Regions from separate parts of the Intrasporangium calvum DSM 43043 genome, predicted to be linked through region 2. Evidence: riboswitches for the same ligand, from Rfam matches in the RefSeq annotation. Region 2 holds a riboswitch; the other holds the start of a gene.
The links. Region 2 has a riboswitch for thiamine pyrophosphate ahead of INTCA_RS16795 (ECF transporter S component). Riboswitches for the same ligand answer to the same signal wherever they lie in the genome.
Positions count from the first base shown of each region.

Region 1: linked by a shared signal. The riboswitch ahead of thiE (thiamine phosphate synthase) and the one ahead of INTCA_RS16795 (ECF transporter S component) in region 2 are both predicted to bind thiamine pyrophosphate.

Region 1 covers NC_014830.1:1,562,721-1,573,717, forward strand. Annotated here, with positions in the region: gene thiC (phosphomethylpyrimidine synthase ThiC) at 1-475, opposite strand, end outside; gene thiD (bifunctional hydroxymethylpyrimidine kinase/phosphomethylpyrimidine kinase) at 472-1,410, opposite strand; gene INTCA_RS20105 (thiamine phosphate synthase) at 1,407-2,150, opposite strand; gene INTCA_RS07090 (thiazole synthase) at 2,147-2,971, opposite strand; gene thiS (sulfur carrier protein ThiS) at 2,973-3,173, opposite strand; gene thiO (glycine oxidase ThiO) at 3,170-4,429, opposite strand; gene thiE (thiamine phosphate synthase) at 4,426-5,109, opposite strand; TPP riboswitch at 5,105-5,216, opposite strand; gene INTCA_RS07110 (glutamate-5-semialdehyde dehydrogenase) at 5,335-6,618, shown strand; gene INTCA_RS07115 (class I SAM-dependent methyltransferase) at 6,680-7,375, shown strand; gene INTCA_RS07120 (glycosyltransferase family 2 protein) at 7,400-8,464, opposite strand; gene INTCA_RS07125 (hypothetical protein) at 8,551-8,793, shown strand; gene nadD (nicotinate-nucleotide adenylyltransferase) at 8,817-9,467, shown strand; gene rsfS (ribosome silencing factor) at 9,464-9,907, shown strand; gene INTCA_RS07140 (histidine phosphatase family protein) at 9,952-10,566, shown strand; tRNA gene INTCA_RS07145 (tRNA-Ala) at 10,659-10,734, shown strand; gene INTCA_RS07150 (AMP-binding protein) at 10,793-10,997, shown strand, end outside.
Region 2 covers NC_014830.1:3,675,479-3,686,475, reverse strand. Annotated here, with positions in the region: gene INTCA_RS16820 (GAF domain-containing sensor histidine kinase) at 1-1,202, shown strand, start outside; gene INTCA_RS16815 (response regulator) at 1,211-1,888, shown strand; gene ppdK (pyruvate, phosphate dikinase) at 1,962-4,706, opposite strand; gene INTCA_RS16805 (DUF1918 domain-containing protein) at 4,862-5,071, opposite strand; gene INTCA_RS16800 (DUF4235 domain-containing protein) at 5,219-5,647, opposite strand; TPP riboswitch at 5,709-5,825, shown strand; gene INTCA_RS16795 (ECF transporter S component) at 5,947-6,582, shown strand; gene INTCA_RS16790 (ATP-binding cassette domain-containing protein) at 6,598-8,943, shown strand; gene INTCA_RS16785 (hypothetical protein) at 8,971-9,450, shown strand; gene INTCA_RS16780 (histidine phosphatase family protein) at 9,447-10,049, shown strand; gene mptB (polyprenol phosphomannose-dependent alpha 1,6 mannosyltransferase MptB) at 10,042-10,997, shown strand, end outside.

The DNA.
Region 1 (10,997 bases), 1.9 Mb from region 2:
CGCTCTCCGGATGGTTGACGTTGCTCGGGATGATGGCCCGGCCCGCGGCGACCTCCGATCGGACGAGCTCGACGTCGCAGCGCTCGCGGGCCGCGACGTACTCCATCTCTCGGGTGACGGTGCCGGCGCGCGCGTACGCCATCTGAGTGACCCGCCGGCCGGGCTTGGCGCGCAGCGGTGCTCGCCGCTCGCCGCGCCACTCGAGGGACGCCTCACCCCGTCGGACGGCCGAGCGTCCGTCGTCGGCGAGGTCGCGCTCCCGACCGGTGTACGTCTCGACGTCGGCGCGGCCCTCGATCCAGCGAGCCCGGGCGGGCGGGAGACCCTCCTCGGCGACGCTCCCGGGCCCCGATGTGTCGTAGAGGTGGAAGGGTTCGTTGCCTTCCGTGAGGGTGACCTCGGTGAACGGCACCCGTATGCCGCTGGGCTCGCTCGGCACGTAGACCTTGCTCCGCGCGGGGTTGGCGTGCGTCATCGGGGGGCTCCTTGGCTGGTGAGGGGGCTGGTGAGGGGGCTGGTGAGGGGGCTGGCCGGGGGGTCGAGGAAGGTGGTGCGGGTGTGGGCGACGGGGCCGCGTCCGGCTCCGAGTCGCCAGCCGGCCGACGTGCGCAGGGCGTGGCGGACGAAGCCGCGCGCGGACAGGACGGCGTCGCGAGTGCTCTCGCCGCGGGCGAGGAAGGCTGCGGCCGCGGAGGCAAAGGTGCAGCCGGTGCCGTGGTCGTTGTCGGTCGCGATCTCGGAGGAGCGGAACACGTGCGTGCCGGCGGCCTCGGCGAGGACGTCGACCCGGTCGGCGCCGGCTGCGGTCCGAACCGTGCCGCCCGTGACGACCACGGTTGTCGCGCCGAGCGCCCGGAGCGCTTGGGCCTGGTCGGCCTGCTCGTCGACTGACCGGGCCGGCCCGACATCGAGAAGAGCGGCCGCCTCGTCCGTGTTGGGGGTGACGAGCACGGCGTGGGGGAGCAGGTGATCCCGGAGGGCTTGGGTTACGCCGTCCGCGGCGAGCGAGTGGCCGCTCGTCGAGACGAGGACGGGGTCGACGACGAGCCGGGGCAGCCGGCCCGCGGCCGCGAGCCGGGCCACCGCCAGCGTCAGGCACGCCTCGCCGAGCATGCCGACCTTGACCACAGTCGGGGCCAGGTCGGCGAGGACGCAGTCGACCTGTGCGAGCACGACGTCGACCGGGAGCGCGTGGACGCCGTGCACCCCGGTCGTGTCCTGCACGGTGACGGCGGTGACCGCACTCGCACCGTGGACGCCGAGGGCCGCAAAGGTCGCCAGGTCGGCCTGGATCCCCGCCCCTCCGCCGCTGTCGGATCCCGCGATGGTCAGCGCAACCGGCGGTGTCGGAGCGTGCTCGGCCTGCCGCGCGGCACCGGCGCCCGGGGGAGTGTGCTGACGGCCCGTCATGAGGCTCCCGCTCTGGCTGCGCGGACCGAGTCGACGACGGCGCGCATCGCCGCGGTCGGGTCGGCCGCGCGCATCACGGCGCCCATGACGGCGACCCCGTCAGCACCGGCCGCGATCCAGTGGCCGGCGTTCGCGGCGTCGACGCCGCCCAGCGCGAAGATGACTGGCGGGGTGGGGTGCTCGCGCCGGACCGTGCTCGCCAGACGGCGCAGGCCCGCTGGTCCGAGCGCCGGGCCGTGACCGGGTTTCGAGACGGACGCGGCCACCGGAGAGAGCGTGACGTGGTCGAGCCCGTCGTCGGCCGCGCGCCGCAGCTCGGCCAGGTCGTGGCAGGAGCGGCCGACGAACGTGGCGACGCGGTCGAGGTCTGCGGGCACCCCTTCATGGCGTCTCAGGTGCAGGCCCAGCCGCCTCCCCTCTCCCGATTCGATGTGATCGACCGATGCAGATCTCGATCGGTCACATCGACCCTGGGGAGGGGGGAGGTGGGGATGGGGGAGGTGGGGATGGGGGAGCGGGGAGGCGACGAGGAGCAGGGCCTGGTGCTCGGCGCAGAGCGGGCCGACCCCGGTGACGAGGGCGGCCCGCTCCTCGTCGGCCAGGTCGCGCTCGCGTACCAGCACCCCGTGAGCGCCGCCCTCGAGCACGGCCCGCACGACATCGAGGAGGGGACGGTTCCCGGGGACCTGCGACCGGTCGGTCACCGCGATGGCCAGCCCAGCAGCCTCCCGCAGGCTCACCACTCGACCAGGCCCTCGGTGGGGGAGGATGCGCGGGCCAGGCGGCGGACCGGGATGCGCCCGGCGTGGCGCGCGAGCCAGCCGGCCTCGACGGCGTGGTGCATGGCACGGGCCATCGCCTCCGGGTCCTCGGCCCGGGTGACCGCGGTGGCGAGCAGGACCGCGTCACAGCCGAGCTCCATCGCCAGGGCCGCGTGGGAGGCGGTCCCGATGCCGGCGTCGAGGATGACCGGCACGTCGACGAGCTCACGGATCAGCTCGATGGCATGGGGGTTGCGGATCCCCAGGCCGCTGCCGATCGGCGCGCCGAGAGGCATGACCGCCGCGCAGCCGGCGTCGACGAGGCGCTGGGCCGCGATCGGGTCATCGTTCGTGTAGGGCAGCACCACGAAACCGTCCCGCACCAGCTGCTCTGCCGCGTCGATGGTCTCGACGACGTCGGGGAGCAGCGTCCGGTCGTCCGCGATCACCTCGAGCTTGACCCAGCTGGTCTCGAGGGCCTCCCGTCCGAGCCGGGCCGTGAGGAGCGCGTCGCGGGCCGTGCGACACCCTGCGGTGTTGGGCAGCAGCCGGACACCGCAGTCCCCGAGGAGGTCGAGCAGCCCGCCGACGCCGTCCTTCGGCACGCGGCGCAGCGCGACGGTGACGAGCTCGGTCCCGGAGGCGCGGACCGCCGCCTCCAGGGAGGCGTGGCTCGTCGCGCCCCCGGTGCCCAGGATGAGCCGGGAGCCGAGCTCGGTGCCGTCGATGGTGAGGGGGCCGTCGATGGTGGGCCGCCCGTCGATGGTGACCGGGTCGGGCCGTGAGGGTGTGCCGGCCATGTCAGCCGCCCTGCATTGCGGTGACGACCTCGAGCTCCGCGCCGGGACTGAGCACCTCGGTGGCCCAGCGCGAGCGCGGGACGATGACCCGGTCGAGTGCGATGGCGATGCCGCGGCTCGGCAGACCGAGGGTGCCGACGAGCGCGGCGACCGTGGTGCCCGGCTCGAGGCGGTGCTGCTCGCCGTTGACGATGACGTTCACTCGTCCTCCTGGGTGCCGAAGCGTCGTGGGTCGAAGTGGTCGGCGTGCTCCGGCTGCGGGAGACCGAGGACGTGCGCGACGACGGCGTCGGCCGTCAGCGGTGCCAGGAGAATGCCGTCCCGCCCGTGGCCGGCGGCGACGACGAGCCCGTCGACACCGGACGGCCCGACGACCGGGAGGTTGTCCGGGGTGGCGGGTCGCAGCCCGGCGGTGGATTCGACGAGCGCCGCCTCGGACAGCTCGGGGACGATCTCGATGGCGTCGTGGAGCAGGTCGTGGACCGCGCCGGCGGTGACGCTCGGGTCGGCCCCGACGTCCTCGCTCGTGGCGCCGACGACGACCTCGCCGTCGGAGCGGGGCACGAGATAGACGAACCGGCCGTGCACGGATGCCCGGACGATGCGGTGCAGGACGTCGGGCGCGGCCGGTCGGAGCCGCAGCACCTGGCCCTTGAGCGGACGGATGGGGACCCGCAGCCCCAGGTGGGCCGCGAGCCCGGACGTCGCCCAACCCGCCGCGAGCACGGTGACGTCCGCGTGGCTCGAGTGGGGCCGAGCGTGCCCGACCGGCTCCACGGACCGGCGGGTCGGCTCCACGGCGGGCTCCGCACCGACGATGCGACGGTCCCGGAGCTCGGGGCGGGCCAGCAGGGGGCGGAACTCGCCCCCGCGGCTGGTGATGGCGATGCGGAGGGCGTGGGCGACGCGCCTCGGGTCCACGGCCGACTCGTCCTCGATGACGAGGCAGCCGGCGAGGCGCGGCGACAGCGCCGGTTCGAGGCGACGGGCCGCCCGGCTCGGGAGCCGCTCGACGGCCCGGTGGTACCGCTCGAGGAGGCGGGCCTGCCGGGCGAGGACCTGCTCGTCGTCGTGGTCGGCCGCGACGAAGAGGGTGCCTTCGCGGCGCAGGTCGATGGGCAGCCCGGAGTCGGCGGCGAGGTCGGCGGCGAAGGCGGGCCAGCGACCGGCGGACGCCGTGCTCGCCGCCAGGAGTGCCTCCTGTCCGAAGGTGGCCTCGCTCGACGGGGTGATCATCCCGGCGGCGGCGTGCGTGGCTCCCCCCGCGACGCCCGGGTCGAGCACCGTCACCTGACAGCCCGCCCGAGCCAGCTGCCAGGCGCTCGCGAGCCCGATGATGCCGCCACCGATGACGGCGACGCGGACCCTCGTGGAGACCCCTGACTCCACGAGGGCCGAGTGCCGGTCCTGGGGGGCTGCCGTGGTCACCGCGGCACCTCGTCCCGGTGCCGTGCTCACGGGCGGACCTCGATCCGACCGTCGGCCGGCTCGCCGTCGCACTGGTCGGACGGACCGACCAGCGCGGCGGTGAGAGCCGCTGCCGTCGCGGCCGGGTCGGCTGCCTCGGACAGCGCGGCGACCACGGCGACGCCGTGCGCGCCGGCGGCGAGCAGGGCGGGGACGAGCTCGGGGGTGACACCACCGATCGCGATGACGGGCAGCTCCGTGGCTGCGGTGACGGCACGGAGGCCGGGTGGTCCGAGTGGCTCTGGGAGGCCGGCCTTGGTGGTCGTCGCATGAGCCGGTCCGGCGCCGAGATAGGTGGCGCCGGCCGACTCGGCGGCGCGGGCCATGTCGGGGGTGCGCACCGTGGCTCCGATGACGAAGCCTGCGGGAACGACGCGTCGGACCTCCGCGACGGGGAGGTCGGTGGCCCCGAGGTGCACGCCGTCCGCGCCGGCGGCCAACGCGACGTCGACGCGGTCATCCACGATGACGAGCGTGCCTGCGGGACGGGCCAGCCCGAGGATCGCGGTGGTGAGGGCGAGGACCTCGCGGTCCGTGTGGTCCTTGGCCCGCACCTGGACCGCCGCCCGGCCGGTGGCGATCGCGCACCGCACTTCGCGGAGGGGGTCGCGACCGCCGCGGGTGTCGGTGAGGACGTGCAGCCGTGGGAACGGCCGGGGACTCTGCGTCATCGCAACTCCTTGGTCCCTGCGCCGGCATGATCCGGATCAGGTTGGGACGGTCGGGGCTGCGTCAGCCCCCTCTCAGCCCGGTGCTCCGGACTCCCGTGAAGGACGGTCAGAACCATAGCGACCTGGCCGCGAACGCGCATCCCGGGGTGCCCGGGTAGGACGCGGCAGCCACCGGGCAACGGACGCGCGGGACCGCTGAGAGGGTGAGGCGCCTACCCTTGAACCATGTCCCACACCATCGACCCCTCGGTCGTCGAGCACGTCAACCAGCTCGCCGACCGGGCCCGCGTCGCCTCCCGCCGGCTCGCCCAGCTGAGCCGCGCCGAGAAGGACGCCGCCCTCCACGCGCTCGCCGACGCACTCGTCGTCGCCACCCCGCAGATCCTCCAGGCCAACGCCCAGGACCTCGACCGCGGCCGCGCCAACGGCATGAGCGAGGCCCTCCAGGACCGGCTCCGCCTCGACGAGCAGCGCGTCGCAGCCTCCGCCCAGGGCCTACGGGACATCGCGGCGCTGCCCGACCCGGTCGGCGAGATCGTCCGGGGCTCGACGCTGCCCAACGGGCTCCAGATCCGCCAGGTCCGGGTGCCGATGGGCGTCATCGGGATGATCTACGAGGCTCGGCCCAACGTCACCGTCGACGCAGCCGGACTCGGCCTGAAGTCGGGCAACGCAGTGATCCTCCGCGGCGGGTCAGCAGCCGGGGCCACGAACTGGGCCACCGTCATCGCGTTGCGCCTCGCCCTGGCCGGTCAGGGCCTGCCGGAGGACGCCATCACCCTCCTCGGAGAGGGCGGCCGCGACGCCGCCCGAGCCCTCATGACCGCGCGCGGCCGCGTCGACCTCGTCATCCCACGCGGGGGAGCCGACCTCATTCAGACCGTCGTGCGCGAGTCCACCGTCCCGGTCATCGAGACAGGGGTCGGGGTGTGCCACGTCTACGTCGACCGAGCCGCCGACCTCGACCAGGCCGCCGCGATCACGACCAACGCCAAGACGCACCGTCCGAGCGTGTGCAACGCGGCCGAGTCGCTGCTCGTCCACCGTGAGGTGGCCGCGGACTTCCTCCCCAAGGTGCTCACCGACCTCGCCAACGCGCAGGTGAAGCTGCACGTCACGCCCGACGTCAGGCCCTACGCGGAAGCCAGCTCAGCGGCATACGCCATCGCTTCGGAGCAGGACTTCGACACGGAGTGGCTCGCACTCGAGATGAACGTCGCCGTCGTCGACGACCTGGACGCGGCGATGGAGCACATCCGCCGACACGGCTCCGGGCACACCGAGGCCATCGTCACGGAGGACCGCGCAGCCGCACGGCGCTTCACGGCCGAGGTCGACGCAGCCGTGGTCATGGTCAACGCGAGCACCCGCTTCACCGACGGAGGCGAGTTCGGCTTCGGTGCCGAGATCGGGATCTCGACGCAGAAGCTGCACGCCCGGGGGCCGATGGCGCTGCCGGAGCTGACGACGACGAAGTGGATCGTCGAGGGCGACGGCCAGATCCGCTGACTCGGCCGACTGCGGCGCCCACTGGCCCATCCACCTCTGCGCACTGGCATGATGGCGCGGCATGGAGGGCACTGAGGTCCGCAAGCTCGCTCAGCTCGAGGGGCAGCACTGGTGGTACCGCGAGCGGCGACACCTGCTAGCGGAGGCGATCCGGGGCCTGACCCCCGGCCGGGCCATCGACATCGGGGCTGCCGGCGGCGGCAACACGATGGTGCTGCAACGCGCCGGCTGGGAGGCGACGGCTCTCGAGTACAGCGCCGAGGGCGCCGCCGTCGCGCACGAACGGGGGCTGCCGGTGCTCCGGTCCGACGCGACCCGCCTGCCCCTCGCCGACGACACCCAGGACCTCGTCGTCGCCTTCGACATCCTCGAGCACCTCGCCGACGACGACGGCGCCGTCCGCGAGGCCCACCGCGTGCTCAAGCCGAGCGGCACGTACCTCGTCGCCGTCCCCGCCGACCCACGGCTCTGGTCCGCACACGACGAGGCCGTGCACCACCTGCGCCGCTACACCCGTCCCGAGCTGCTCGCCCTCCTGGAGCGGGGCGGCTTCGTCATCGACAGCGTCCGCTCCTGGAACGTCCTGCTCCGACCCGTGGTGGCCTTCCGGCGGCGAGCCTCGACCGGCTCGGACCTCGAGGACCTGCACCCGATCGTCAACACGGGGCTGCGCGCCATCATCACCGCCGAGCGGTACCTGCCGGTGGGTGGCCTGCCCGGTGTCAGCCTGCTCGTCACGGCCCGCCCCCGGCAGTGATGGTCGGGGCGGACCGGGTGGCGCTCAGCGCAGTCGCGCAGGCGTGCCGGGCGAGCCGGGCGAGCCGTCGGTGTCGGCCCGCACGGTCTGCGTCGGGATGTGTTCGTCACGGGGCGTGGCCGGCAGCGGCGTGTCGGTCGGCCCGTGCTGCGGCGAGCTCTCCGTGAGGGAGTCGTACGCGACGAAGTAGGTCGGGCGCCCTTGCAGCTGCGCGTACATCCGGCCGATGTACTCACCGAGGATGCCCACGCAGACCAGCTGCACGGCGCCCACCCCGGCGACGACGGCCACCGTGGAGGTCCAGCCGGCCACGGTGTGGCCCTGGGCGCGGGCGACGAGCCCGTATCCGATGAGCAGGAGAGCGAGGACGGCGCCGACGAACCCGGCGATCGTCGCGAGCCGCAACGGTGCCGTCGAGATGCCCGTCAGCGAGTCGACCGAGAGGCGGATCATCTTGATGAGCGGGTACTTCGTCGATCCTGCCGCGCGCTCCTCACGCTTGTACTCGACGGTGTCCGAGGGGAAGCCGAGTGCCGGCACGACGAAGCGGAGCACCCGGTTGTGCTCCGGGAGACTGTTGACGGCATCCACCGTGGCCCGCGACATGAGGCGGAAGTCCCCGGCATCCGCGTGGGCCGACGTGCCGGACATGACCCGGATGAACCGGTAGAAGGTCTGGGCCGACACCCGCTTGAACCACGTGTCCGACGACCGGTCGCTGCGCACGCCGTAGACGACGTCGACGTTGTCCCGCCTCGCCGCCGACAGCATCTCCGGGATGACCTCGGGAGGGTCCTGCAGGTCCGCGTCGAGCGTGACGACGTAGGCGCCCCGGGCGGTGGCGAGGCCGGCCGAGATCGCGGCCTGGTGCCCGGCGTTGGCGCGGAGGCGGAGCACGCGCAGGGCCGGCCACTCGCGGTGGTACCGGTGCAGCAGGGCGGGAGTCAGGTCCGTGCTGCCGTCGTCCACGGCCACCACCTCGTACGCCACGTCCATGCCGTCGAGGAGGGGACGCAGCCGCTGGACGAGCAGCGGGAGCACGTCCTCCTCGTTGTACATGGGGATGACGACGGACAGCTCGGGGACCATGGGAAACAGCCTACGGCCCGGCGCCGCGGTCTCGAGCGCCGCACGGTCGCTCCGGACCGAGCCCCTTGGGAGGTACGCTGTGCCGCATGTCTGATCGTGTCCTGACCCTGGTCGCACAGGGCGAGGAAGCCGCGCGCGAGCTGCCCATGCCGTTCATCGCGTACTTCCTCATCACCTTCGCGCTCTTCCTTGTGGCGCTCGGCGTCACCTGGTCCTTCCGCAACACCGCCCACAAGGTGCCGATGTCGACCCACGTCGACCAGCACGGCCGGATCCAGATCGAGGGGCACCCGAGCCACCCCGGCCACGTGGAGGGGACGCACCACTGAGCACGCGCCGCCGCATCGGGGTCATGGGTGGGACCTTCGACCCCATCCACCATGGCCACCTCGTGGCGGCCAGCGAGGTGCAGGCCCTGTTCGGACTCGAGCAGGTCATCTTCGTCCCCACCGGCCAGCCCTGGCAGAAGTCGCACGCCGAGGTCTCCCCGGCCGAGCACCGCTACCTCATGACGGTGATCGCGACGGCGTCCAACCCGCGGTTCACCGTGAGCCGCGTCGACATCGACCGACCCGGGCCGACCTACACGATCGACACGCTCCGCGACCTGCGCGCCGAGCTGCCCGACGACGAGCTGTTCTTCATCACCGGCGCTGACGCGCTCGCCGACATCCTCGGGTGGAAGGACGCCGAGCGGCTCTGGCAGCTCGCGCACTTCATCGGCGTCACGCGCCCTGGGCACCTGCTCTCGGACAAGGGCCTTCCCGAGGACCGTGTCACCCTGCAGGAGGTGCCGGCGATGGCGATCAGCTCGACGGACTGCCGCGCCCGGGTGGCCGAGGGGGAGCCGGTCTGGTACCTCGTCCCCGATGGCGTCGTCCAGTACATCAACAAGTACTGCCTCTACACCGGCGGAGGGTGTGGGGCGCCACCCGTCGAGCCCCTCCGGGCGCGGATCACCTCGCCCCGACGCACCTCAGTTCCTCTGCAAGGAGACCAGTGACAGCAACAAACCATGCGCTCCAGCTCGCCAAGGCGGCTGCCGACGCCGCCGAGGAGAAGATCGCCGAGCGGGTGACGGCCATCGACGTCAGCGACCAGATGCCACTGACCGATGTCTTCGTCATCGCCTCGGCGCCCTCCGAGCGACAGATCGGCGCCATCGTCGACGAGGTCGAGGACCGGCTCCGCGAGCTGGGGTCCAAGCCGATCCGGCGCGAGGGGGAACGCGACGGGCGCTGGGTCCTCATCGACTTCGGCGACATCATCGTGCACATCCAGCACGAGGACGAGCGCGAGTACTACGCGCTCGAGCGGCTGTGGAAGGACTGCCCTGAGATCGACCTGACGGCGATCGAGTCCCCGGCCCGGCCTGGTGCGTCCAGCTCCCCGGACGGGTCGGACGGGTCGGACGGGTCGGACGGGTCGGGCGCCACGCCGTGAATGCCGCGCCGGGATCTTCGCCCGCGGCCCGCCGGATCGTGATCATGCGCCACGCAGAGACCGTGGACAACGCCGCCCGGGTCTGGCAGGGCCACAAGGACACCGAGCTCTCCGAGACGGGCCGGGCCCAGGTGGCGGCGGCTGCGCCGCACCTGGCTGCCTACCGACCTGCCCTGCTCGTGTCCAGCGACCTGCAGCGTGCGGCGGCGACGGCCGATGCCATCGCCTCCCTGGCGGGCCTCGAGGTGCGACTCGACGCGCGCCTCCGTGAGGTCCATGTCGGCGAGTGGCAGGGGCTGCACGCCGATGAGGTGAGGGCGAGGTACCCGGAGACGATCGCCGCGCTCGACCGTGGCGAGGACGTGCCGCGGGGCGTCACGGGGGAGACCCGGGCCGAGGTGGCCCACCGCGTGGGGCAGTCCGTCCGGGAGGTCGAGCGGGAGCTCCTGCCCGGCGAGACGGCGCTCATCGTGGCGCACGGGGTGTCCGGCCGGATCGCCGCGACCGACCTGGTCGGGCTCGACCAGGACGTTTCGGATGCCGTGTTCCGCGGGATCGACAACTGCCACTGGATCGAGCTCGTCGAGGGCAGCAAGAGCTTCAGCGCGATGTCGCGATGGCGGATCTCGGGGTGGAACCTCGGCCCGTGGAAGGCGTGACCCGGGCGGCGTGGTGCCATGACCGTGGATTTGGGCTCGGGCGCCTTCATTGGCTAGAGTGACGCAGGCACTTCACGGAAGTGAGGTCCGACGGGGCTGTGGCGCAGCTGGTAGCGCACCTCCATGGCATGGAGGGGGTCAGGGGTTCGAGTCCCCTCAGCTCCACCAGATGACGAAGGGCCGGACCGGGTGTCCGGCCCTTCGTCGCATCCGCCCAGGAGGATCCATGACGGACCACGTCCGGCCGGAGGAGCACGCCGACCCGGTCGCCGCGGTGCTCTCGGCCCGCCGCACCGGCGCAGCGCTGTCGCTCACCACCTCGGGGAGCACCGGCCCGACCCCCCGGCGGGTGCTGCGCACGACGGAGTCCTGGTGGGGGTGCTTCCCCGCCTACTCGGACCTGACCGGGGTGCGGCGTGGAGCGCGGGTCT
Region 2 (10,997 bases):
CCGGCTCGGCGCTGGACAACGCCCGGCTGCTGGCCCAGAGCGAGGTGCGGGAGCGGTGGTCCGCGGCGACGAGCCAGCTGGTCCAGTCCCTCCTCGAGTCCGAGTCGGAGGAGGCCTCGGTCGCGCTCATGGCGACGCAGGTCCGTGAGCTGAGCGGTGGCGTCGTGAGCGCGGTCGCGTTCGTCGACGCGGCGGGGCGGCTCGAGATCCGGGCCATCGCCCGCCGCGCCGGAGCGCCCGTGCCACCGGCCGGAGAGCCCTCCGGTGCCCTCCTCCGCGGGGGCGAGTGGGACGAGCTGCTCGCCGCCCGCCAGCCCATCCTCCACGTGCCGGGCGGCGCCGAGGACCCGCGGGCCCGTCCGGCGGAGGAGGCGCGACGCGTGCTCGGGCTCGTGCCGACGACGGCCGTGGCGCTCGTGCCGCTGGGCGCCGGCCCGCGCGGCAACGGCCTGCTCATCACGGGGTGGGACGAGAGCGACGAGGCGACCGCGCAGGACGCCCTGCCCGCCCAGGCCGCCTACGCCGTCCAGGCCGGGGTCGCCATCCTGGCCGCGCAGGCGCACGCGGACCGCGGTCGGGTCGCCCTGCTCGAGGAGCGGGAGCGCATCGCCCGCGAGATGCACGACCACGTCATCCAGCAGCTCTTCGCCACCGGGCTGTCCCTCCAGTCGGCCGTCCCGCTCGCGCAGCACCCCGTCGTCCGCGTCCGCCTCAGCCAGGCCGTCGACGACCTCGACCGGGCCATCCGCCAGATCCGTCAGGCGATCTTCGAGCTGCACCGGCAGGACCCCGGCGAGAACCTCCTCGCCGTGCTGCGGGCCATCGCCGAGTCGTATGCCGTGAGCCTGGGTTTCGTCCCCGAGGTGACCGTCTCGCCGGGGCTGGGTCCACTGCCCGACCGGCTGCGCGCCGACGTCATCGCCGTCGTCCGTGAAGGGCTGGCCAACGTCGCACGCCACGCCCGGGCCGGCGTCGCACGGGTCGAGGTCCGCGACGCTGCTTCCGGAGATGGCGGCATCTGCGTGCGCGTCACCGACGACGGGGTGGGCTTCGACGCCGCCGACGCGCGCAGCGGCCTGGTCAACCTGCGCTCTCGGGCGGCCGCGCACCACGGCTGCCTGGAGATCCGCCGCGTCTCGACCGGAGGCACGGCGCTGGAGTGGAACGCCCGGCGCGACAGCCAGACACCAGGCAGGAAGTGACCTCCTCCATGGATCCCCTCACCCCGACGACGGCGGCCACCAAGGTCTTCCTCCTCGACGACCACGAGATCGTGCGGCGGGGCCTGCGGGACCTCGTCGAGGCGGCGCCTGACATGGAGGTCGTCGGCGAGTCCGGCTCGGCCCGTGAGGCAGCGCGGCGCATCCCCGCGCTGCTGCCCGACGTGGCGGTGCTCGACGTCCGCCTCCCCGACGGGTCCGGGATCGAGGTCTGCCGCGAGATCCGGTCGGTCGACCCCCGGATCAAGGCCCTCATCCTGACGTCCTACGACGACGAGCAGGCCCTCGTGTCCTCGGTGCTCGCCGGCGCCTCCGGCTACCTGCTCAAACAGCTGAGCGGTGAGGGCATCGTCGCCGCGATCCGCCGGGTCGCGGCAGGGGAGGACCTGTCCGACCACCCCCACGCCAAGGCGCTCCGGGACCGGTGGGCCGCGCGCGAGGAGCACGACCCGCGCCTCAAGGCACTCTCGCCCGTCGAGCGCCGGATCCTCGACCTCATCGCCGAGGGCCTGACCAACCGCCAGGTCGGCGACCGTCTCCACCTCGCCGAGAAGACGGTGAAGAACTACGTCTCGTCCGTCCTCAGCAAGATGGGCATGGAGACACGCACCCAGGCCGCCGTCTATGCCGCGACCCACCGAGAGCCCCACGACCCACCCGTGCCGTGAGACCCCGAACCCCACCGCAGCGCTGGGCCGGATTGCAGCGCAAGCCAGCCCAGCGGCATACGGTCGGGTCAGCTCACCTCGTGTCGGAGGTGGGGAGCGCGCCGGCTGACCTGAGGACGGCCTGCCGGCCGGCCTCGAGCCGCGCCACGGGCACCCGCGGGGGCGAGCAGGACAGGTAGTCGATGCCCGCCTTCGCGAAGAACCCGATGGACGTCGGGTCGCCCGCGTGCTCGCCGCAGACCCCGAGCTCGAGGCCGCTGCGGGTCGCCCGGCCCTTCTCCACGGCCAACCGGACGAGCGCTCCCACGCCCACCTCGTCGAGCGTCTGGAACGGGTCGGCCGAGATGATGCCCTGCTCGCGGTAGGCCGCGAGGAAGCTCGCTTCGGCGTCGTCCCGCGAGATGCCCCACGTCGTCTGCGTGAGGTCGTTGGTGCCGAACGAGAAGAAGTCGGCGTGGGCGGCGAGGGCATCCGCCGTGAGCGCGGCCCGGGGCAGCTCGATCATGACTCCGATCGGGATGTCCAGGGTCCTGCCGTGCCGGGCCCCGACCTCGGCGATGACGGTCTCCACGCGTCCGCGCGCAGCCTCGAGCTCGGCCACCTCCGCGACGAGCGGGAGCATCAGCTCGGGGCGGACGTTGCGGCCCTCCTCGAGGAGCCGCGACACCGCCTCTGCGAGAGCCCGCACCTGGACCTGAGCCACCTCCGGGTGCACGAGGAGCAGCCGGACACCACGGAGCCCGAGCATCGGGTTCGCCTCGTGCAGACGGCGGACGGCGGCGAGGCGCTGCTCCGCCGCGGGGTCCTCCGGCTCACCCTTCGCCGCCGCGACCGCAGCCGAGACGGAGAGGTCGACGAGGTCGGGGAGGAACTCGTGCAGCGGCGGGTCGAGCAGCCGCACGACGACCGGCAGCCCCTCCATCACGGTCAGGAGCGTCGTGAACTCGTCGAGCGCGAGCGCCTCGATCTCGGCGAGGGCGCCCGCTGCGTCGTCGTCCGTGACGACGCGTTCGACGAGCTGGCGGCGTGGCCCCATGAGCATGTGCTCAGTGCGGCACAGGCCGATCCCCTCGGCGCCGTAGCGACGGGCCGTGCGGGCTTCCTCCGGGGTCTCGGCGTTGGCCCGGACGCCCATGGTGCGACGCTTGTCGGCCTGCTCGAGGAGACGGAGCACGCCGCGAGCGGTGGGGTCCTCGGGCCGGCCGACGGGACCTCCGGCCGAGGTCTCCTGGATCGCCGTCGCGACGACGCTCGCCTGGATCTCCCGGCTGCCCTCGAAGAGCTCGCCGGTGCTGCCGTCGACCGACACGACGGTGCCCTCGGTCAGCACCCGGCTGCCGTGGAAGGTCGCGGTTCGGGCGGCCGGGTCGACGACCATCTTCTCGATGCCCGTGACGCACGTCTTCCCCAGTCCCCGGGCCACGACCGCCGCGTGCGAGGTGAGACCACCGCGCGAGGTGATGACCGCCTTGGCGGCGAGCATCCCGCCGAAGTCGTCCGGGCTCGTCTCGGGGCGGGCCAGCACCACGCTCCGGCCGAGACCGGCCCACTCCATCGCGGTGGCCGCGTCGAAGACGAGCTGCCCCACGGCCGCTCCGGGGCTGGCGGCGAGGCCGCCGGCGAGTGGTGCGGCCGCGGCCGCCTGGAAGGACGGGTGCAGCAGCGTCGTCAGCTGGTGGCCGTTGACCCGGGTCAGGGCCTCGTCGAGGTCGATGACGCCTTCGTCGGCCAGCTCGACGGCGATCCGGAAGGCAGCGGCCGGGCTGCGCTTGCCCAGTCGGGTCTGGAGGATCCACAGCCGCCCCCGCTCGACGGTGAACTCGACATCACACAGGTCGCGGTAGTGGGTCTCGAGCGACCTGAGGTGCCGGGAGAGCTCGGCGTGGATCTCCGGGTCGCGTCGGTGCAGCTCGGAGAGGTCCATCGGGCTGCGCACCCCGCTGACGACGTCCTCGCCCTGAGCGTCGGGCAGATAGTCCCCGAAGGCGCCCGGGGCCCCGGTCACGGGGTCGCGGGTGAAGCAGACGCCGCTGCCCGAGCGATCACCCCGGTTGCCGAAGACCATCTGGACGACGTTGACGGCCGTACCGAGGTCATCGGGAATGCCCTCGTGGGCCCGGTAGAGGCGGGCGCGCTCGCCGTTCCACGAGCGGAAGACGGCGCGGACCGCCTCGCGCAGCTGGGTCCCGGCGTCCTGCGGCAGCTCCTGGCCCGTCTCCGCGACGATGAGCGCCCGGAAGTCGGTGGCGAGCTGCTGCAGGTGGGCATCGTCCAGCTCGGCGTCCGTGCCGACCCCCGCATGGGCCCGCGCCCGGGTCAGCAGGTCGTCGAACCGCGAGCCCTCGACGCCGAGGACGGTCCGGCCGTACATCTGGGCGAGGCGTCGGTAGCTGTCCCACGCGAAGTGCGACTCACCCCGCTCGGCCAGGGCCGCGACGACCGCGTCGTTCAGACCGATGTCGAGGACCGTCTCCATCATCCCCGGCATGGAGAACTTCGCTCCGGACCGGACCGAGACGAGCAGGGGCCGGGCCGGGTCGCCGAGGACCAGGCCGGAACGCTCCTCGAGGTCGGCGAGGGCCGCGTCGACCTGGTCCCACAGGCCCTCCGGGTCACCGCCGGCAGCGAGGTAGGCGCGACAGGCCTCCGTCGTCACGATGAAACCTGGCGGCACGGGCAGCCCGAGGCGGGTCATCTCGGCCAACCCCGCGCCCTTGCCACCGAGCAGGTCGGCCATCGTGCGGTCGCCCTCGTGGAACTCGATGACGAGGGGACGGTGGGCGGTAGCGAATGACGTGCTGATCTCCGTAGCGGTCATGGCGGTCTCCAGCCGTGCACGGCGGGCCCTGCCTCAAGGCGCAGGCTGACGAGGGGTCCCGCCTACCAGCATCCTGTGTCGCCGACCCCGTGCCGGGAGTAGGGACTTTGGTCCCGGGCCTTGCTCACCCCGCGCGGGGCGGGTGCCAGTGGGGCTCAGCTGCCCTGGCTGCTCGTCTCCTCGTGCTCGCACTTGAGGACAGAGCCGGGGCCGGGGTGGATCAGCCCCGAGTGTCCGTCCGACCACTCGACGAGGTAGGGGGGCGCCCCGTTCTCGCCGTGCACCTCGCGGATCGTGCCCTCGCGGACCCGTTCGCCGACGTGCTCCGCGGCCATGGTGATCCGGTCTCCGACGACTGCCTTCATGGGTGTGGTCCTCCTCGGACGGTCCGGGTGCGTGCCACTCCTAGCACACCACCCCGGGGGCCCCGGCCGGAAGGGGTGACGCGAGGATCACGCCGGTCCGGCGCCTGGGCCGGGTTCGGGACCCTCGCGGGAGCCAGTGCACCGCAGTCAGGAGGTGAGCTTCTGAGCGCCCTTCTCGGCCTTGGCCGTGGCCTTCTCGAGCTTCTTGTGCGCCTTCCTCTCCTTGCGGGTCAGCTTCGTGTGCTCGAGCGCCTTCGGCAGGTGACCGGTCGACTGCCGGTAGTACTCGGCCGCCTTGCGCTCGGCCGCCACCTTGGTGCCGGCCATGATCATGCCCGAGAGTGCCGTGAACGCGATGACGTCCCGCGTCCGCTCCTTCTCGTAGTCACCGCGCACCGGGACCGGCTTGCCGGTCGCGAGCTTCCACCCCTTGGAGGCGACCGTCGTGGCGAGCCTCGTCGCGACGACCGTCGAGGTGACGGTGATCGCTTTCCAGACCAGCCCGCCGAGTGGCGAGTGCTGGTCCTCTCCGGGCGTGGTCGCGTCGTCGTTCGCCGATCTGGTCGCCTTGGCCATGGTGTGACTGTACCCATGTCGGCGGGAGTAGAGTCGGGCTGAAAACTGAACAGCACCACCCTCTTTACGACAGGGGAGCGCCCCAGCGCTGAGAGTGCGGCCCGCGACACGCGTGCAGCCGCAGACCCTCGAACCTGCTCCGGTTAGCACCGGCGAAGGGAGTCGGTAATTCTCAGGACACCCGCGTGCTCCGTCTTCTCGTGACTCGTCGCTCCGGCGCCGGCCACGGACGACGTGGGCCGGTGGGTGTCCTCCCCGAGGTATCCACCTTCTCGAGGAAACCACGGGAGTCACACATCATGACCACATCGCAACGGGTCAGGCCCACTGAGATCCGCGCGTCCGGAGCGCTTCCGCGCTGGCGGACCATCGACCTGCTCACCTGCGCCTTCCTCGGCGTCGCGTTCGGCGTCGCCTACTGGGCCTGGGGACTCGCCTACGAGACCCCGTCCAACCTCATCTCCGCGGGGTTCCCCCCGCTGTCGGCTCTGCTCAACTGGCCCTGGCTGGTCGCCGGCATCGTCGGCATGCTCGTCATCCGTCGGCCCGGCGCTGCCGTCTTCACCGAGCTGCTCGCCGCGGTCGTCTCGGCCCTCATCGGGACCCAGTGGGGGCTGACCACGCTCATCTCCGGGTTCGTCCAGGGCCTCGGCGTCGAGCTCGGCTTCGCGGCGTTCGCCTACGCGACGTACCGCTGGGCGCCCCTGCTGCTCGGTGGGTTCCTCGGCGGCGCGTTCGAGGCGGTCTACGAGTGGTACTCGTGGTACCAGGAGTGGGACTTCGGCTACAAGGTCGCCTACCTGTTCCTCTTCGGCGCGTCGGTGGCCGTCTTCGGCTCCCTCCTGTCCGTGTGGCTGACCCGGTTCCTGGCCTACGTGGGTGCACTCAACGCCTTCCCACCCGGTCAGGAGGTCCGGGAGCGAAACGCGGTCTGACGCGTCGGCACGGCCATGACGACCACGGAACGCCGGGGCGGAGCAGCCTCAGCCGCGACGCCCTCGGGGGCAGCCCGCGGGGGGACTCGCGCGCCCGCCGGAGCCGGCGTCCGTGTCGAGGACCTCACCTGGCGTCCCTACGGCCGGAGCCGCCCGGTCCTGTCGGGCCTGGACCTGACGATCGAGCCCGGCGAGCGGGTGCTGCTCGCCGGGCCGAGCGGTTCGGGCAAGTCGACCTTGCTGCGAGCGGTGGCCGGACTGCTCCTGACCGCGGACTCGGGTGACCTCTCGGGGTCCGTGACCATCGACGGGCAGGCGCCGCAGGACCGCCCCGGTTCGGTCGGCCTGGTGCTCCAGGACCCGGGGTCCGGAGTGGTGGCCTCGACGATCGGCCGGGATGTCGCGTTCGGCCTCGAGAACGTCGAGCTGCCTCGGGGCGAGATGCCACCGCGGGTTGCTGCGACGCTGGCGGAGGTCGGGCTGACCATGGCGGCGGACAGCCCGCCGGCCGCGCTGAGCGGTGGTGAGTCGCAGCGTCTTGCGCTCGCCGGTGCGCTGGCGATGGAGCCCAGCGTGCTGTTGCTCGACGAGCCCACGGCGATGCTCGACGCGGCGACGGCAGGCTCCGTGCGAGGGCTCGTCGACGTCGTGACTCGCGAGCGGGGGCTGACCCTCGTGGTCGTCGAGCACCGGCTGACCGGGTGGGTCGACCTCGTCGACCGGCTCGTCGTGCTCGATGCCGAGGGGGCTGTCCTGGCCGATGGCCCGCCGGTGGCGGTCCTGCACGAGCACGCGGGCCGGCTCGTCGCCGAGGGCATCTGGGTGCCGGGCTGGCCGGAGCCGGAGCCGCTCGAGATCGCCCTGACGCCGTGGCCGAGCGGTGCGGCCGCCGCGGGGCTGGTTCGGCGGGACGACGTCGTCGTCGCGGCCCGCGACGTGACCGTCGAGCACCGCACCCGTCGCCTCGGAGCCGAGAGCCGGACCACGACGGCGGTGAGCGACGTCGACCTTGAGGTGCGCGCGGGCCGCGTCCTCTCGCTGGTCGGGCCGAGCGGGTCGGGCAAGACCTCGCTCATGGGCGCCTTGGGTGGGCTCAGCGCCCCGACCTCGGGCCGCGTCGACGTCGCCTCGGCGCTGACCCCCGCGAACGGGCCGCCCCCGCCCCACGACTGGGCCTCGACCGACCTGGCCAAGGTCGTCGCCTGGGTTCCACAGCGGTCCGCCTCTGCCCTCCTCGGGCGCACGGTGCGGGACGACGTCCTCACCACGCCGAGGGCGCTCGGACAGGATGCCGCAGTCAGTGGACGCAGGGCGGACGAGGTCCTGGCGGCCCTCGGGCTGGACCGCCTTGGCGCGGTCGACCCGCGGCACCTCTCCGGCGGGGAGCAGCGCCGGCTCGCCGTCGCCGCGGCGATCCTGCACGGACCGGCGCTCCTCCTCGCCGACGAGCCGACCGTCGGGCAGGACCGCCTGACCTGGGCGGCCGTCATGGGGATCCTCGAGGCGTCCCGCGACGAAGGGGCCGCCCTCGTCCTCACGACGCACGACGAGGGCGCCATCGGGCGGGCGGACGAGACCCTCCACCTCAGTACGCCTCCACCGAGGCCGCCCCCGGAGACGCCGGAGCGTCGTCCTCTCGTGGCCCGGGTCGGGCCGTTGGCCCTCCTGGCCGTCGGGCTCAGCGTCCTCCCGTTGCCCGCGCTGCTGGAGACGTGGCGACAGGGGCTGGCGGTGCTCGGGGTCGAGGTGCTCCTCGGGCTCATCGGCCTGGTCGCCCCCGGCCCGGGCCGTCGGCCGTCGGGGCGGGTCCGCGGGGTGCTGACGCGCCTCGCCCCAGCCGCCCTCGCCGTCCTGGGGGTGGCGTGGTCGGCGTGGCTCCTCGGGGGCCGCGACGTCGAGGTCGCCTCGGGCGCCGGTCTGCGGGTGCTGTGCCTGGTCGTGCCCTCGGCCTTCGTGGTCGGCTACCTCGACCCGGAGCGCCTGGGTGACCATCTCGCCCAACGTCTGCGGCTGCCGCCCAGACCCGTCGTCGCGGCCACCGCAGCCCTCCAACGGGTCCAGTCGTTCGACGCGCTGTGGGACGAGCTGATGAAGACCCGTCGCGTGCGCGGTGTCCGGGCCGACCGTGGTCTCGTCGCCCGGCTGCGTGAGGCGGTCGTCGTCACCGGCGGCCTGCTCATCGGGGCCCTCGGGCAGGCCGCGACCCTCGCGCTCGCCATGGACGCGCGCGGGTTCGCCGAGGCGCGTCGTCGGACCTGGGCCGCCGAGGCGACGTGGCGGGTCGCTGACACCGTGGCCATCATCGCCGGAGTGGCCGTCGTGGCCGCCGGTTTCGCCGCCCGGCTCCTCCTCCCGGCCTGAGCCCGGCGCACAGGGCACAATGGCCCCGTGCGCAGACCGTTGACGTATGCCGCTGGGCTCGCTCTCGCGGTCACCTCGCTCCTCGGGGTGGCGGCGTGTGGCCAACCGGAGCCCGCACCCACGGAGGAGGGCACCGTCAGCGTCCCGATCCAGCCGACCCTCACCCCGTACGAGACGCAGACCGCCTCGGCGGACCCCTCGGAGGCCGTCCCCGGTGGCGCGTTCGACCTCGAGGCGATGCTGGAGACCGACTCGTGCGACCAGTCCGGTGGGGTCTGGAGCTTCGCGGGCACCTTCGCGAACACGACGGACGAGGCGCTCGACATCCGGGTGGCCATCTCCCTCGTCTCCACCGCCGACCTCAACGTCCTCACCGTCCACGAGGTGGACCTGACCGTCCCGCCCCACGAGACGCTGCCCGTCGAGGCGCCGGACTTCTACGCGGACCAGGACGTCGACCCGGCCGCCGTCCAGTGCCTGACGGGCGTCGCCGACAAGGGCGAGTGACCGTGCGACTCTTCCTCGTCCGCCACGGTGAGACGCACGCCAACGTGGCCCGCCAGCTCGACACGGCCGTCCCGGGCCTCCACCTCACCGAGGCCGGGCGCGAGCAGGCCCGGGAGCTGGCCGCGAAGCTCGCCGCCGAGGACCTCGGGGCGATCTATGTCTCGGACCTGCTGCGCGCGCAGCAGACGGCCGAGCCCCTCGCGGCCGCGCTCGGCGTCGACGCCGTCGTGCTGCCGGGACTGCGCGAGATCCAGGCCGGCGACTACGAGATGTCGACCGAGTGGGGCCCGTTCATCGATGCGGTGAAGCGCTGGCGCGACGACCCGGAGCATGCGATCCCGGGCGGTGACTCGGGCATCGGCTTCATGTCCCGCTACGAGGCGGCGATCCGGCGCATCGCCGGCGACGGTCACGCGTCTGCCGTCGCGGTGAGCCACGGGGCGGCGATGCGGGTCTGGGTGGCCGCCGCCACGGGGCTCGACCCGGGCTTCTTCGACTCCCGACGGCTGGACAACACGCTCGTCGTGACCATGGAGGGCGACCCCGACGCGGGGTGGCGCCTTCTCGCCTGGGGAGACGAACCCATCACCCATGAGTGACGAGCCGGGGGCCGCCGGGTCGCGCGCCGCGGCTGGGTGGCGCTACGCCGGCCTCGCGGCTGCGGTCGCCCTGGCACTCTCGTCCTGGGGGTCCGGCTCGAGACCGATCCTCCACACCCGCATCCTCTGGCCCGGACTGGCCCCGAGCGCGGAGTCAGGCGGCTCCCCGTTGGCCGCGACGGCGTCGGTCCTGGCGATGGGTGCGCTCGTCCTCGCCTGGTGGCGACTGAGGGCCGCGGCTGTCGGCGAACGCTGGTGGTGGGTCACGGCGGCCCTGTGGTTCGCGCCGCTCGTCGCGTCCGCGCCCCTGTACAGCAGGGACCTCTACTCCTACGCCGCGCAGGGCGCGCTGTGGGCCGAGGGCCTCAGCCCGTACGAGCACGGCGTCAGCGACCTGACCTCACCCTGGCGGGAGTCGACCGCTCCCACGTGGCTCGAGTCCCCGTCGCCGTACGGACCGGTGTGGCTGCTCGTCGCCCGGATCGCCGCCACCGTGGCGGGGGACCACCTCTGGGTGGCGCTCCTGCTGCTGCGGCTCGTCGCGGTCGCGGCGGTCGTGGTCCTCGCGTGGGCGGTCTCCGACGTGGCCCGCCGCGTCGGCGCGCCCGGCCGGCAGGCCGCCTGGCTCGCGATCGCCACCCCGCTCGTCGGAGCGCACTTCATCAGCGGCGCCCACAACGACGCGCTCATGGTGGCTGCCGTCGTCGCCGGCTTCTCCCTCGCGCTGCGCGGGCGTCTCGTCCCCGCCGTCCTGCTCGTCTCGGTGGGGGCCCTGGTGAAGGTGACCGCCGTGGTGGCGCTGCCGTTCGTCGCTCTCCTGTGGGCCCGTCGGCTCGCCGGGACGCGGCTGGGGGCGCAGGAGGGAGCGGCCGAGTGGACGGGCGCTCTTCGGCGTCGGGAGGCCGCCGCAGGCCTCGCGCTCACCCTCGTGACCGCCGCGCTGTCCAT